4 regions of the Rahnella sp. GSA61A genome follow, and region 1 is predicted to be linked to each of the others. Evidence: predicted binding sites of a transcription regulator. Region 1 holds the regulator's gene; each other region holds the start of a gene.
What was found. The regulator PurR, encoded in region 1, represses purine synthesis genes. The targets are predictions, from matches to a motif close to CANGCAAACGTTTGCNTG.
Positions count from the first base shown of each region.

Region 1 (4,218 bases):
ACAATACCTTCTATTGTAACGATGGCAGCCATCAGATAAAAACGCCATTTTTTGTGTGGTCTTTCTCAATACTGGCATTTTGTTTAACAATCTTTAATGTGTGCGCTCAGGCTCACATCTTTAAACATTCATTGAGAATAACATTTTTGGCGTTCACCGATAACGCCAGATTTGCAAAATTCCATTCTTTAACTCAAATATTAACACCATGAAAAGTGGTTATTTTTTTGACTAAAAATGGCGGTTATTTCGACATAAAAAAAGCCATTAACTTTTTCTCACAATATGATCTAGAATCGAGTCAATTCGTGCTTTTTTGTCAGGTTCTTTTAGGCAATACTCTGACATCCCTGATGTTTAACCTACCACTCATGGTAACGAAGCTATGCGCTTACTGTTCACGCTTTTTGTGCTGCTCTTTACCCAGCTATTTCTGAATATGGCACATGCATCGCCGCAGACACGTGTTTCTGCCGATCAGCGTAAAAGCCATGTTAATCAGGCTGCACCTGAAGAACGGCGAAAGCGAAAAACGGTGGCCGCGAAAACCAGTAAAAAAACTAAAATCGCGCCAGTGACAGAACAAAAAATTCAGGACAAGAATTCGAAGAAGAAAGTTAAAAGTACCGAACTGGCTAAACGAAAGACCACGACGGAGAAAAGTGTCAAAACGACCCGGGCCGAAAGTAAAAAAGAAAAGACACTGAAGACCACGCGGGCCGAAAGCAAAACAGAGAAACACGCCAAAACCCGTTCACTCGCGAAAAACAGCACGGAAAGGGTCAGTAAAAAAGAAGCGTATGGCCGGCACCGTAAAGGTAAAAAGCCCGAAGAAGACAGCAAACCGATTACGCTAAGTGCAACGCATAAAAAACGCTATCAGCATGCCCAGCAAACGGCGATGACCAAACTGATGCATCAGGTAGGAAAACCATATCGCTGGGGCGGAACCTCGCCGAATACCGGTTTTGATTGCAGCGGCTTAGTCTATTACGCCTACAAAGATTTGATCCGTATTAAAATGCCACGCACAGCGAATGAAATGTATCACCTGCGCGATGCGGCTCCGGTCAAACGCGGCGAACTTGAAAGCGGTGATCTGGTGTTCTTCAGAATCAATAACCGCGGCGCAGCAGACCATGTTGGTGTTTACGTGGGGAACGGCAAGTTTATTCAGTCTCCAAGAACGGGCGAAGACATTAAAATCACCTCTCTCGGCGACGATTACTGGCAAGATCATTATGTGGGTGCACGCCGGGTAATGACGCCGAAAACGATCCGATAATAAACAATTCGTTAAGTCTGAAGTTTCGCTAATCAGCCATTGAATAGCATTTAACGAAGAGTTTCTGCAGGGAAGAGTATCGGCGGTAACGGCCACTGCGTAAAATTGAAAAGGGCGATTCCTGTAACAGGAATCGCCCTTTTTTATGGCGGATCACTTACTGAATCAGTTCATCACCGCAGTGAAACTGAAAGCGATAATCATAAGCAAAGCGCATACCGTGGTGATCAACGATAATTTCAGGTTGCTGTCCATCAAACCCCCCTTTCGGATCAAATTGTGGCATTTTTTAAGCCACACTAATTGTGTGCCAACGCATTTTCGCATAATTAACATTTAAAATCTTGTGCTGAATGACAATGTATCCCTGAGAATTTTACTTCCACTTTCCTGCATTATAAGAGAAAATTGTCGGTTAACACGCCTGTGTGCCGGTTGATTTCACCCGAGAGCATTTCACGCCTCATTCTGAAGAATCCACCCAACGATTTCACTGCCCTTTTAGAAGCCAGCAGTGAGATCCACGCAAGCAAACGATTAACATAATGCTAACGTGCTGAAACACGTGAGTTCAGGAGTCATTGTTTACATGGCAACGATTAAAGATGTCGCAAAGCGCGCTGGCGTTTCCACTACAACCGTGTCGCACGTCATCAATAAAACACGTTTCGTCGCCGAAGAAACCAAAGAAGCGGTTCTCCTTGCAATCAAAGAGTTACATTACTCGCCGAGTGCTGTAGCCCGCAGTCTGAAGGTCAATAACACCAAAACGATCGGTCTGCTTGCCACCTCCAGCGAAGCGCCCTATTTTGCCGAAGTGATTGAAGCCGTAGAAAACAGCTGCTTCTCCAAAGGCTATACGCTGATTTTGTGTAACTCGCATAATAATCTGGAAAAACAACAAGCCTACCTGCAAATGCTGGCGCAAAAACGCGTCGATGGCTTGCTGGTGATGTGCGCGGAATATCCTGATGAGTTGCTCAATATGCTCGAGGAGCACCGTTCGATCCCAATGGTGGTCATGGACTGGGGCGAAGCGCGTAAGAACTTCACCGACAGCATTATTGATAATGCTTTCGAAGGGGGTTACATGGCCGGGCGTTATCTGATTGAACGCGGTCATCGTGATATTGGGGTGATCCCGGGCCAACTGGCACGTAATACCGGCGGTGGCCGCTTCCAGGGTTTTGTGAAAGCACTGACTGAAGCCAATATTCCGCTGCGTGACGAATGGGTGGTTCAGGGCGATTTCGAGCCGGAATCGGGCTATCAGGCGATGCATAAAATTCTGATGCAGAAGCACCGCCCGACTGCCGTATTTTGTGGCGGCGATGTGATGGCAATGGGCGCAATCTGTGCCGCAGACGAACTGGGCCTGCGCGTCCCTCAGGATATTTCCGTAATCGGTTACGACAATGTGCGTAACGCCCGTTACTTCTCCCCCGCGCTGACAACCGTGCATCAGCCGAAAGAACGTCTGGGTGAAATGGCCTTTACCATGTTGCTGGACAGAATTGTCAGTAAGCGTGAAGAGTCTCAGACCATTGAGGTGCATCCGAAACTGGTCGAACGCCGTTCCGTAGCCGATGGTCCGTACCGCGATTACCGCCGTTAACAGATATCGAACGCCTGCAGATGCAGGCGTTTTTTTCTAATCACGCAGCCATTCCTGATTCATGGTTTCTGTATCGCCCATATATTCCAGCAACCAGGCCAGCGAGGGTGACGGATTGCTTTGATCCCACGTCAGGCAACACGGGCTGTCGGGAAACGTATTTTCCAGCGTCAGCACCTGCAACTTTTTCTGTTCTATCCACGGCGTGACGCGATGAACCGGCATCATACCCACGCATAAGCCTTCGGTCAGGCATTCCAGCGCGCAGGTCCAGTCTGGCACGACCAGCCGCCGCTGGTTATCCAGCGTCCATGTATCCCGCTTAGGCAATGTCCGGGAGGTGTCTTCCAGACAGAGTGCAGGATAAGGCCGCAGCTCATCATCATTCAGCGCGCCGGATAACTGCGCAAGCGGATGTTGCGGGCTGACGACGCAATGCCAGTCCATAAATCCCATGTCACGAAAACTGAAGCCCCCGCCAACCGGTATCGCGCGTGTAGCACCGATCGCCACGTCTGCCCGCCCGTCAACCAGCGCATCCCAGACACCATTAAACACTTCTGAGTGAATAATGAGTTCGGTGTCCGCAAAATGGCGGTAGAAATCGAGCACCAGACGCCGTGTCCGTGCGGGTTTTACAATCCGGTCAACCGCCACACGTAATTCGCCGCGCCAGCCGTTCGCCACCTGCTGACACTGCCGGCGCGTGGCTATCATTTTTTTTGTCAGAATCCGCGCTTCATCGACAAAAACCTTTCCCGCAGGCGTCAGTACCACGTCACGATGGCGACGTTCAAACAACGGCACGGCCAGCCACTGCTCAAGCTGACGGACGGTATAGCTGATAGCAGAAGGTACGCGGTGCAAATCTTGCGCTGCCGCACTAAAACTACCTGTTCTTGCCACGGCATCTACCACTTCAAGGGCGTATTCTGACCACATAATTCAGCCTTCAATATTTTTGATAGCAGAGTGCAAATATTAGCGTTTCACAAGCCTGTTATCAAAGCGTTAAACTCCGCCTCCGGTATGTAATCTGCATCACATCATCTGCAATAAATAAATTAATGAGACGATAATGAAACCCTCCTTTGGATTTATGCTCTATCTCGCGGGACTGAGCATGCTGGGCTTTTTAGCCACTGATATGTATCTGCCTGCGTTCAGCGCCATGCAAACCAGTCTGATGACCAGCCCCGGGATGATCAGCGCAAGTCTGAGCATTTTTCTCGGCGGATTTGCTCTCGGTCAGTTGTTATGGGGGCCGTTGTCAGACAGGATCGGCCGTAAACCGGTATTGCTTCTTGGTCTGACACTG
Region 1 is NZ_JAHXYO010000016.1:65,928-70,145, reverse strand. Features, by position in the region: gene LC431_RS26305 (hypothetical protein) at 1-32, opposite strand, end outside; gene LC431_RS18935 (C40 family peptidase) at 386-1,285, shown strand; gene LC431_RS18930 (YnhF family membrane protein) at 1,451-1,540, opposite strand; gene purR (HTH-type transcriptional repressor PurR) at 1,875-2,900, shown strand; gene punR (DNA-binding transcriptional activator PunR) at 2,937-3,842, opposite strand; gene punC (purine nucleoside transporter PunC) at 3,979-4,218, shown strand, end outside.

Region 2 (4,218 bases), on a different contig from region 1:
GTTCGTTTTTACTGGTTTTTGTTCACCCGCCATTTTCGCCCGAATCTTCATGGGGCTTCGCCAGAAGCTGGCTGGCGCTCTCGGCAAAATATGAAGTGCAGATCCTGACGCCGTTCAATATGACGATGGGCATTATGTCCATCTACATCTCGGCATCGATTGCCTACAATCTGGCAAGAAGTTACAAGCTAGACCCGTTCATGACCGCAATGCTGGCGCTGATGTCTTTCCTGCTGGTCGCCGCACCGCAGATTGATGAAAAGATGTCGACGACGGCGCTGGGCGGCGTGGGGATCTTTACGGCTATTCTGGTGGCGATTTATGTCACCGAACTGACGCGGTTATTGAAAAAATACAATATCGGTATCCGTTTACCCGAACAGGTACCTTCAAACATTAAGCATTCGTTTGATTTACTGATCCCGATTGTGGCCGTGGTGATTACACTTTTCCCGCTGAGCTTACTGGTCCAGTCAGGGTTTGATATGTTGCTGCCACAGGCGATTATGGCGCTGTTCGAACCCCTGATTTCTGCCGCAGACTCACTGCCTGCTGTACTTCTCGCCGTGCTGATTTGCCACCTGTTGTGGTTCGCCGGCATTCATGGCTCGGCCATTGTATCTGGCATGTTGCAGGCTTTTTGGTTAACCAATCTCGGCCTGAATCAGACAGATCTCGCTGCCGGTTTACCCATGACGCACATCATGACCGAGGCATTCTGGAATTTCCTGATCGTGATTGGCGGGTCCGGCGCGACAATGGGACTGGTGCTGCTGTTTTGTCGCAGTAAGTCAGCGCATCTGCGCACCATGGGGAAACTCAGTCTGGTGCCAAGCTGTTTCAATATCAATGAGCCGGTGATTTTTGGCACACCTATCGTCATGAATCCGGTATTTTTCATCCCCTTCCTGCTGGCACCGATGGTCAATGCCGTTATCGCCTATCTGGCCGTATCGACGGATCTGCTCCCGCATATGATTTCACTGGTCCCCTGGACATCGCCGGCACCGATCGGGGCGGCCTGGGCGATGGGCTGGGATTTCAAAGTGTCGGTTCTGGTTATCCTGCTGATGGCACTGTCGATGGTAATTTATTATCCATTCTTCAAAGTCTACGAGAAGCAGTTACTGACGCAGGAAAAAGCCGCTGAGGCCGAACAGGTGTTCACTGAGAAGGCGGACGCGGCACAATAAACCCGACGGGAAGGAATCGTCAGGCACAGAAGCGATGTTTCTGTGCCTGTTTTTTTAGCTTATAGCCGGGAATACAGGCAGCATCAGGTAGAGTTTAATCACAATCGCATTGGCGATATCGATGAAGAATGCGCCCACCATCGGCACCACCAGAAACGCCAGATGCGAAGGGCCAAACTGGTTGGTGATCGCCTGCATATTGGCAATGGCCGTCGGGGTGGCACCCAGCCCGAAACCACAGTGTCCTGCCGCCAACACCGCCGCATCGTAGTTTTTCCCCATCACGCGATAAGTCACGAAAATCGCATAAAGTGCCATTGCGAGGGCTTGAACGATAAGAATTGCCATCATCGGCAAGGCGAGTGCCGCCATCTCCCACAACTTAAGGCTCATCAATGCCATGGCAAGGAACAGTGACAAACTGACGTTACCCAGCACGGATACCGCACGGTCGAAGACACGATAAAAACCGAGCCATGCCAGCATATTACTCAGGATCACACCAACGAAGAGCACGCAGACAAAGGTTGGGATTTCAAATGCCGAGCCTTGCAACAGACTGGCGGCATATGTCCCTGCCATCAGGCAAATCGCGATCAGGGCAATGGTTTCAACCATCACCAGTGGCGTGATCATCCTGCCAATCGACGGTTTCTCAAATGCGCTCGGATCGACCATATCCTCGGGGTTTCCGTTGGGGGTGGAAGAATGGCTGACCAGATAGCGCGCTACCGGCCCCCCAATAATACCGCCGAGCACCAGACCAAAAGTTGCGCAAGCCATCGCGACTTCCGTCGCATTTTCAAAGCCATAACGCTCGATAAACAGCTTGCTCCATGCCGCGCCGGTGCCGTGGCCACCTGAAAGGGTAATCGACCCCGCCAGCAACCCCATCAGCGGATCCAGCCCGAGCATTTTCGCCATTCCGATACCGATGGCATTTTGCAAAAGCAGTAAGCCCACGACGACAAACACCAGCAGAAACAGCGATTTACCGCCTGCCCGCAGACTTGCCAGATTGGCGTTAAGACCGATCGTGGCAAAAAATGCCAGCATCAGTGGCTCTTTTAAAGACATGTCGAAACCGACTTCCCAGCCGAATATCTGGTTGGCGATCAGTAACAATAAAGCGACCAGCAAACCACCGGCAACGGGTTCAGGAATGGTGTATTTTTTGAGGAATTTGACCGACTGGACGCATTTCCGTCCTAAAAGGAGCACCAACGTGGCGGCAACCAGGGTGCCGTAGGTATCGAGTTGAATCATTGACGAACTCCATTTTAAAATAAATCCAATAAAATTATCGAGTTATAAAAACTTCACTGACATGTTTTTTCCCAGAAGCTGAATTAGAAGTCATTCAAGCTGCGTCAGGCAAGAAAAACAGGCCATAAATCCCGTCCAATCCAAAACCAGTCGAGGAATATTGCCATTAGCAAACGATTGCTTTTGTCGTTAATTTCAATAAAAATGCCCGCTTTGCCGCTTATTGGAATGCCACAGCATGAGTTCGCAAACCGCAGAACAAGAAACACAGCAACCCGATCTTTCCCGCCAGCAAAAAAGTGAACTGATTTACCGGCTCGAGGACCGCCCGCCATTACCTCAAACGTTATTCGCCGCCTGTCAGCATTTGCTGGCGATGTTTGTTGCGGTAATCACACCAGCACTACTGATTTGCCAGGCGCTGGGTTTGCCTGCGCAGGACACGCAGCACATCATCAGCATGTCGCTGTTCGCCTCCGGCCTGGCTTCTATTTTGCAGATTAAAACCTGGGGACCGGTCGGCTCGGGTTTACTGTCGATTCAGGGCACCAGCTTTAACTTTGTTGCGCCGCTGATCATGGGCGGAATGGCGCTGAAAAATGGCGGTGCGGATGTGCCGACCATGATGGCGGCGCTGTTCGGCACCCTGATGCTGGCTTCCTGCACTGAAATCATTCTTTCCCGTTTCCTGCATCTCGCACGCCGCATCATTACGCCGCTGGTTTCCGGCATCGTGGTGATGATTATCGGGCTGTCGCTGATTCAGGTCGGTCTGACGTCTATCGGCGGCGGTTATGCGGCCATGAGCGATCACACATTCGGGGCACCGAAAAATCTGCTGCTGGCTGCCGTCGTGCTGGTAGTGATTGTTCTGCTGAACCGTCAACGTAACCCTTACCTGCGTGTCGCCTCTCTGGTTATCGCCATGGCGGTGGGTTATCTGGTGGCCTGGATGACGGGCATGTTGCCAACCGTTGCGCCAGCCGCGCAAAGCAACTGGATAACATTACCAACGCCGCTGTATTACGGACTGGGTTTTGACTGGAATTTGCTGATCCCGCTGATGCTGATTTTCATGGTGACATCGCTGGAAACCATCGGTGATATTACCGCAACCTCGGACGTTTCTGAGCAACCGGTCAGCGGCCCGCTGTACATGAAGCGCATCAAAGGCGGCGTTCTGGCCAATGGCCTGAACTCGATGCTTTCTGCTGTATTTAACACCTTCCCGAATTCCTGCTTCGGGCAGAACAACGGCGTCATTCAACTGACCGGCGTTGCCAGCCGCTATGTCGGTTTTGTGGTCGCGCTGATGCTGATCATCCTCGGGCTGTTCCCGGCTGTTGCGGGATTTGTGCAGCATATTCCTGAACCGGTACTGGGCGGCGCGACCATCGTGATGTTCGGTACCATTGCCGCTTCGGGTGTGCGCATTGTTTCCCGCGAGCGTCTGAATCGCCGCGCGATTATGATCATGGCGCTTTCTCTCGCCGTCGGTATGGGTGTTTCTCAGCAGCCGCTGATCCTGCAATTCGCACCGGACTGGCTGAAAACCCTTCTCTCTTCTGGCATTGCAGCGGGCGGCATTACTGCGATTGTTCTGAATCTGGTTTTCCCTCACGAGAAGTAAAAGCAGGATGTAATCCGCGTGCAACAGCGGCAGAGGGTCTGGAACCTCTGCCGCTTTTTATTGCCTCCATTTGGCTAACCTGTTGAGAAAATTCGCTGTTTGCGGCATAAACAAAGAATCTTTTTCCAT
Region 2 is NZ_JAHXYO010000023.1:21,707-25,924, reverse strand. Features, by position in the region: gene LC431_RS22105 (PTS cellobiose transporter subunit IIC) at 1-1,193, shown strand, start outside; gene gltS (sodium/glutamate symporter) at 1,248-2,459, opposite strand; gene LC431_RS22095 (NCS2 family protein) at 2,698-4,089, shown strand.
Region 2: a site for PurR is predicted at 2,626-2,643, ahead of LC431_RS22095 (NCS2 family protein). Genes of this name have one in related genera too.

Region 3 (4,218 bases), on a different contig from region 1:
TTAGCTTGTACGGCTGGTTTCCAGATGCGGTCTTTAATTTCAACCGGCTTTGGCAAAATATGGTTCTGATAGAACAAATCGGCGGTTTGCTGCTGGCGCTTTTCTGTTTCCGCACTGACCGGCGTGATAGGCATATCCGGCAGATGATCCAGATAAGAGGCGACCACTTTTTCCGGTAACCCCATCGACTGAGAAAGCAGTTTGATACTTTGTTCACGGTCAGTTTTGGTCAGCGCATTCGCCTGCGTTAACACTTCCAGAACCTGACTGATGAACTGAGGATTGGCCTCGGTGTATTTTTTCGGTGCCAGATAGAAGGAGCCCGTCTGGTGGAGCGTCGAGCCGTCGGTCAGAACGCGCACATCACCCTGAACTTGCGCGGCCGAATAATACGGATCCCAGATAGCCCAGGCATCCACATCATGTTGCTGGAATGCGGCCCGTGCATCGGCAGGGGTCAGATAGACCGGCTGGATATCGCTGAATTTCAGGCCCGCCTGTTGCAGGGCACGCAACAGCAGGTTGTGCGAACTGGAGCCTTTCTGGAAAGCGACTTTATGACCTTTGAGATCTGCGACGGTTTTGATCGGACTCTTGCTGTCGACCAGAATCACTTCTGCTTTCGGTTTCGGGGGTTCAGAGCCGATATACAACAAATCTGCCCCCGCTGCCTGCGCGAACAACGGCGGCAAATCACCGGTACCGCCCAGATCAATACTTCCGACGTTCAGCGCTTCAAGAATTTGCGGCCCGGCAGGGAATTCTACCCAGCTTATTTTTGTGTCCGGGAAACGTTTTTCCAGTAACTGGTGTGATTTCGCCAGCACCAGTCCGACAGATCCTTTCTGATAGGCAATACGTAATTGCGCCGGATCCTTTTCCTGAGCCGTTGCGGTGCCGCTCAGGAAAAGGCTGGTCAGCAGGCTGGCCACAACCGGGATACGGCGTAATAAAGAGAAAGAAGCAGGCATGATTAATTCCTTTTAAAGTCAGACACGCAGTGCTTGCGCAGAAAGGGATGCAACAGACGGAAGCTGCGGACGGCGGCGGCTCAGCGCCAGGTAGAAGTTTTCCAGAGATTCGATCAAACGCTCTTCCAGTGCGGGGGCCAGCTTCGCAGGGAACGTCTGATAATCGGTGATCAGGCTGTCATCTGCGAAAACGCCCTGCAACACTTCCTGTGCTTTCAGCGAGGCGAGTACCGGTTTTAGGGCGTAATCGACGGCCAGCATATGGCCGATAGATCCGGCTGTAGCCAGTGGCAACACCACTTTATGGTCGAGCGCGCGTTCTGGCAGTAAATCGAGCAGGGTTTTCAGTGCGCCGGAAAAAGACGCCTTATACACTGGTGTGGCGACGATCAGGCCATCAGCACTCGCCAGTTCAGCATTCAGTTGCTTGAGTTGCGGGCTGCCAAAATTAGCGAAAAGCAGATCGTCTGCTGAAAAATCCTGAATATTGTAGGTAAAGACTTCAACGCCACGGCTCGCCAGCCACTGGTGGCTGAGTGCCAGCAGGGAAGAGGAGCGGGAGGGTTGTCGCGGACTGCCTGCCAGAGTCACTACACGCATTTGCTTATTCCTTATAACAATCTGTTATAGAACTATCATTTTTCTTAACGAAGTGAGGTAAACCTAGCAGGCAGAGGCGGCGCAGCGGAAATCTCAATTTTGGCTATGGAAAGTTTCAAATCAGATAAAGCACGTGTCGGGTGTGCTGTGGGGCGATGGGGGGAAAGGAAATAAAAGTGAATTAAAGGTAACAAAAAGGTAATCGTTTGCGCAGCGAAGCAATTATTTGGCCAATATGCCGGTTATCATTTCCAATTGTCCGGCGCTTAGTCAATAATACCGCCCCGTCTAGCCACCGGGAATTCAGGAGTCTCCATGTATTATCCTCTTGTCAGGAAAGCACTGTTTCAGCTCGATCCAGAGCGCGCCCACGAGTTAACCTTTCGTCAGTTGAGCCGCATTTCCGGCACCCCGTTTGAATTCTTGATCCGCCAGTCAGTGCCCACCAAACCGGTAAACTGCATGGGATTATCCTTTAAGAACCCTTTGGGACTGGCCGCAGGCCTGGATAAAGACGGCGAATGTATTGATGCGCTGGGGGCAATGGGCTTTGGATTTATTGAAGTCGGTACTGTGACCCCGCGTGCGCAGGCCGGTAATGATAAGCCGCGTTTATTCCGTATTGTGGAAGCTGAAGGCCTGATTAACCGCATGGGTTTCAATAACCATGGCGTGGATAATCTGGTGAATAATGTCAAAAAATCACATTTTGGCGGCATTCTGGGGATTAATATTGGCAAGAATAAAGATACGCCTGTTGAGCACGGCGCAGACGATTATCTGACCTGTATGGAAAAGGTATATCCGTACGCCGGTTATATCGCGGTGAATATTTCATCACCTAACACGCCGGGATTACGTTCACTGCAATACGGTGAAGCGCTGGATGATTTGCTGGCAGCGATTAAGAATAAGCAGCTTGAGTTACAGCAACGCCATCAGAAATATGTGCCTGTTGCGGTGAAGATCGCACCGGATCTTTCTGAGGAAGAATTGATCCAAATAGCCGACAGTTTAGTGCGCCATAATATGGATGGCGTGATTGCGACCAATACCACACTCGATCGTAAACTGGTTCAGGGGCTAAATTATTGCGAACAGGTTGGTGGTCTGAGCGGGCGCCCGTTGCAGCTGCGCAGCACAGAAATTATCCGTATGCTCTCTCATGAATTACAAGGGCGTCTGCCGGTTATTGGTGTTGGCGGTATTGATTCATTAACGGCGGCCCGTGAGAAAATGGCCGCAGGCGCTTCCTTAATTCAAATCTATTCCGGCTTTATCTTTAAAGGTCCGGGTCTGATCAAAGATATTGTTACCCATATCTAATATTTTTCATCCTGAAGACGAGTCAGGGGTTTATTTATTAACCCGGCTCGTCTATATTTTGTCCACTGACCGTAATTCAGGCTCAGGATTTGTCTGATATCGTTTCGTTACTGAAAAATCTATTCTTACAGATTAGCCGGTAATGAAGTCAGGCAGAGGGCATGAGGGTAAACAGGATGACGAAATGAAAATTAAACCAGATGATAATTGGCGTTGGTATTTTGATACAGAACATGACCGGCTTATGCTGGACCTCGCCAATGGCATGATTTTCCGTTCCCGTTTTCCCGCCAAAATGTTAACTCCTGATGCTTTCGGAAATATGTCATTTTGTGTCGATGATGCGGCGCTGTATTTTGATTTTGAAGAACAGTGCAAACATATTCGTCTCGCAGCTGAACAACGCGCTGAATTAGTTCTGAACGCCTTAGTCGCTTATCGTTTTTTAAAACCGCTGATGCCGAAGAGCTGGCATTTCAGTCAGCAGATGCGTCCTTACCAGCCTGCGAATGGTCAGCTTGCTCAGGTGCAGGTGATGGAAAGCGGTGAACAGGCGACATTACTGGTGGTGGAATCCGGTGATAATGCCAGTCTGTGCCTGCTGGCGCAGGAACGGCTGACGGTCGCAGGGCGCGGCATGGTGCTGGGGGATGCTATTAAAGTGATGCATGACCGGCTAATGCCAGCAGCATTCCGCGTTGACAGGGATGATGTCTACGATCAGGCAGTTTAGTTTCCTGCCTGATCCTCATTAAATACACCTCTAGCCGAGCACGATATCCGTAGCCGGAATACAACTACACGCTAATATCGTTCCATCTTTTCCCACTGCACTCTCTTTCAGCGGTGCCACTTTTCCTTCTTTCAATATCATCCTGCACGCGCCACAAATTCCTGCACGACAGGAATAGGGGATACGTAATCCCTGCAATTCCAGCTGCTCGAGCAAAATCTGCTGATTGTTGCCGGTAAACTGCGTTCCCTGATAATTAATGCTGACGTCCTGCGCGGTGCTTTTTGGCGCTTCCACATTTTCAATGATATCGCCCGCGCAGTAAGGCCGTGGTGGCCTGGTTGCCAGCACCTGAACGCTGTCGCCTGCGCGGATCACGCCGCTGTTGCGGGCAATCATGTTCTGACCGAAATCGACATCGCCGTCGCTGGCGGTACGATAGCCCTGCAATGTTTTCAACGGTTCGCCACGCGGATGTTTGCGACCTTTTTCGATACTGACTGTGGTAAAAATACAGCGGCTGCAAGGTTTCACCAGATCGAAAATCACTTCCCCGATGCGGATCGTCTGCCAGCTGTCTTCGGCATA
Region 3 is NZ_JAHXYO010000009.1:130,104-134,321, reverse strand. Features, by position in the region: gene LC431_RS13590 (sulfonate ABC transporter substrate-binding protein) at 1-971, opposite strand, end outside; gene ssuE (NADPH-dependent FMN reductase) at 990-1,571, opposite strand; gene pyrD (quinone-dependent dihydroorotate dehydrogenase) at 1,887-2,897, shown strand; gene LC431_RS13575 (cell division protein ZapC) at 3,082-3,630, shown strand; gene LC431_RS13570 (YcbX family protein) at 3,661-4,218, opposite strand, start outside.
Region 3: a site for PurR is predicted at 1,767-1,784, ahead of pyrD (quinone-dependent dihydroorotate dehydrogenase). Genes of this name have one in related genera too.

Region 4 (4,218 bases), on a different contig from region 1:
CTGAACAGCGACAACCTGGTGATGGCGATTCTGCATGGCGTGCAGCGCGGGCCGGAAAGCAAAGATGTCGCGATGCCAGCGTTTGAGCATTTACTGTCGGATACGCAGGTCGCTACGCTGAGCAATCAGTTGTTGCGGCAGTTTGGTAACGATCAGGCGAAAGTGACATCTGACCGCGTGAAAGAATTGCGTGCAGGTGGCAAACCTTCGCCGTTGCTTGAACTGGCGCACTGGGGCATGGGCATTGCGGGACTTGTGGTTATCCTGCTGATTGCGCTGTTCTTTGTACGTCGCCGACGTCGTCATTAATCTGTACTGAACAGCAATAAAAAAGGCTGACATTCTGTGTCAGCCTTTTCTTTTCGTGCAGGGATTAAAGGACTTTGTGCGGACCGAAACATTCGTAATGAATGTTGGCTTCGCTGATGTTCATCGCCAGCAGTTGTTTCGCTGCAAACTGCATAAAGCCGACCGGACCGCACAGGTAGAAATGCATCGCCGGATCGCTCAGCTGTGCGCTGACTTTGCTCAGATCCATCAGCCCTTCATACTGAAAATCTTCACCGGGTAAATCATTCGCCTGTGGCCGGTTATACCAGACATGGCTTTCCAGTTGCGGCAGGTTTTTCTGCGCGCTTGTCACTTCACCGGCAAATGCGTGCACGGCACCGTTTTCAGCCGCGTGCAGCCATTGTACCGGCGCATGATGTCCGCGTTCTGCCAGCGTATTGAGCATACCCAACATCGGCGTCTGACCAACACCTGCAGAAACCAGCGCCACCGGCGTGGTATCGCTGATATCCATAAAGAAATCACCGTGAGGGGCAGCAAGATGAATGATGTCGCCCGGCTGCGCAAAATTATGCAGGAAGTTGGATACGGCACCTTGCCCTTCGCGTTTTACCGCGATGCGGTAGGTTTTGCCGTTCGGTGCCTGGGTCAGGGAATACTGGCGGATTTCCTGATTTTCCAGTGAGGCATCGCGGATATATACCGCCAGATATTGCCCCGGCTGGAAGTCGGCCACCGGTTTACCGTCGACAGGTTCCAGCAGGAAAGAGGTAATCAGCTCACTCTGCGGTTGTTTTTCGGCGATGCGGAATTCACGCGTGCCGCGCCAGCCACCCGTTTTTTCTGCGCTGTCCTGATAAATCTCGGTTTCACGGTTAATAAACACATTCGCCAGCACGCCATAGGCTTTGCCCCATGCATCCAGCACTTCCTGACCCGGACTGAACATTTCATCCAGCGTTGCCAGCAGGTGAGCGCCGACAATATTGTATTGTTCAGGCTGGATGGTGAAGCTGGTGTGTTTTTGCGCGATGCGTTCCACTGCAGGCAGCAGCGCCGCCAGATTTTCAATATTAGCGGCATAAGCGCAGATGGCATCAAACAGCGCCTGACGCTGATCGCCGTTGCGCTGGTTGCTCATATTGAAGATGTCTTTCAGTTCGGGATTATGCGCAAACATACGGTCATAAAAGTGTGCGGTCAGTTTCGGACCGGTCGCAGCGAGCAAAGGAATAGTGGATTTAACGGTGGCGATAGTGGCTGAATCAAGCATGGTGAACACCTTGTCTGTGATGATTTTATTTAAACATGTATTTTAAATGCATCTTATATAAACCCACTATTTCTGTAAACACCCCCTAAAGGGGTAAGGGCTTTTCCCGACAGGGGCTGAGTCACAAAGCTGAAATTTGTACATGTTCAGGTGAATATTTATCCCTTGATTATGGACAGATGTTCGCAGATCAAAGCCTTGCTGTATCTGGAGCCAATCGTTTGCCTAAAAACCTCAAACTGACCCTATCCGAAGGCCGCTTAAACATTTACACTGTGGCGCAGAACCCGGAAGGGGCGTTTATTTTTAGTTTGTTGAGTCAGGAGATGCGGATGTTAAAGCGTGAAATGAACATTGCCGATTATGATGCTGAGCTGTGGGCAGCAATGGAAAAAGAAGTTGTTCGTCAGGAAGAACATATCGAGCTGATTGCGTCAGAAAACTATACCAGCCCGCGTGTCATGCAGGCTCAGGGTTCGCAACTGACCAACAAATATGCAGAAGGCTACCCGGGCAAACGTTATTACGGTGGCTGTGAGTACGTCGACATCGTTGAACAACTGGCTATCGACCGTGCAAAAGAATTGTTCGGTGCAGATTTTGCCAACGTTCAGCCGCACTCCGGCTCACAGGCAAACTTCGCGGTGTATACCGCACTGCTGCAACCGGGCGACACCATTCTGGGGATGAACCTTGGCCATGGCGGTCACCTGACGCACGGTTCACCGGTTAACCTTTCCGGTAAACTGTATAACGTGGTGCCTTATGGTATCGACGAAAGCGGCGACATCGATTACGAAGACGTGAAACGTCAGGCCGAACTGCACAAACCAAAAATGATCATCGGCGGCTTCTCTGCATTCTCCGGTATCGTTGACTGGGCAAAAATGCGTGAAATCGCCGACAGCGTTGGCGCTTACTTCTTCGTTGACATGGCACACGTTGCCGGTCTGATTGCTGCGGGCGTTTACCCGAACCCGGTTCCACACGCACACATCGTGACCACCACCACGCACAAAACGCTGGCTGGCCCACGCGGCGGTCTGATTCTGGCGAAAGGCGGCGACGAAGAGTTCTACAAAAAACTGAACTCTGCTGTCTTCCCGGGTGGTCAGGGCGGCCCGCTGATGCACGTGATTGCCGGTAAAGCGGTAGCACTGAAAGAAGCGATGGAACCTGAGTTCAAAGCTTACCAACAGCAGGTGGCTAAAAACGCACAGGCAATGGTGGCTGTAGTTCTGGAACGCGGCTACAAAGTGGTTTCCGGCGGCACGCACAACCACCTGTTCCTGATGGATCTGGTCGATAAGAATCTGACCGGTAAAGAAGCCGATGCTGCTCTGGGTCGCGCTAACATCACTGTGAACAAAAACAGCGTACCTAACGATCCGAAGAGCCCGTTTGTGACCTCTGGTGTGCGTATCGGTACCCCGGCTGTGACCCGTCGTGGTTTCAAAGAAGCTGAAGTGCGCGAACTGGCTGGCTGGATCTGTGACGTGCTGGACAACGTGAACGACGAAGCAACGATCGAACGCGTTAAACAGAAAGTTCTCGACATCTGTGCACGCTTCCCGGTTTACGCGTAATATTTGCGAAGCCGTTAAGCTGCTAAAACCCGCTACGGCGGGTTTTTTTATGGGCATGTATCAGAATTTGTGAGCTGGCAGACATTACGGGAGTATGAAAGCGTCTGCGGATTGCTAGCGATTGTGAGCTTTGTCAAAGTATTGGCCTCACACCGGAGGATTTATGGAATTGCGTTCCACGCGCTGGCTTGCACTCAGTTATTTCACCTATTTTTTCAGTTACGGTATTTTTCTTCCTTTCTGGGGCCTGTGGCTTAAAGGTGAGGGGATCTCCTCCGAAAGCATCGGCTTGTTGCTGGGTGCGGGTCTGGTCGCCCGTTTTCTCGGCACGTTAATCATTTCTCCGTCCATCAAAGACCCGTCTTACCTCATCACCGGTTTGCGTATTCTGGCGCTGCTTACGCTGGCGTTTGCCGTCGGGTTCTGGTTTGGCAACGGCTGGGCGTGGCTGATGATCAACATTGCCGGTTTCAGTCTGTTTTTCGGTCCGCTGGTGCCGCTGACCGATGCGCTGGCAGGCACGTTGCAACGCCAGATCAATATGGATTACGGCAAGGTGCGTGTCTGGGGCTCCATTGCCTTCGTGATTGGATCGGCGGTGACCGGCAAGCTGGTTGAGGTCTACGGTCATAAGGCGATTTTGTACACACTGACCGCAGGCGTGGCCGCGATGTTGCTCGGTATGTTGCTGCGCCCGAGCGTGAAGCCGGTGGGAGAGCCGCGTACCAGCGGTGCGCCGGGTATTTCGTGGAAAGCGTTGCTTGGCGAAAAACCAGTCTGGCGTTTCCTGTTATGTGTGACGCTGTTGCAGGGCGCCCATGCGGCGTATTACGGTTTCAGTGCAATTTACTGGCAGGATGTGGGCTATTCTTCCACGACCATCGGCTATTTGTGGTCGCTGGGCGTCGTGGCGGAAGTGCTGGTCTTTACCTTTAGCAAACAGCTGTTCAGCCGCTGGTCAGCGCGGGATCTGCTGCTGCTTTCGGCCGTGTGTGGCGTGGTACGCTGGGGAATGATGGGTGCGTTTACCGCGTTGCCGTGGCTGATTGTGATGCAGATTCTGCACTG
Region 4 is NZ_JAHXYO010000005.1:131,386-135,603, forward strand. Features, by position in the region: gene LC431_RS08750 (cytochrome c) at 1-309, shown strand, start outside; gene hmpA (NO-inducible flavohemoprotein) at 374-1,564, opposite strand; gene glyA (serine hydroxymethyltransferase) at 1,897-3,150, shown strand; gene LC431_RS08765 (3-phenylpropionate MFS transporter) at 3,314-4,218, shown strand, end outside.
Region 4: a site for PurR is predicted at 1,775-1,792, ahead of glyA (serine hydroxymethyltransferase). Genes of this name have one in related genera too.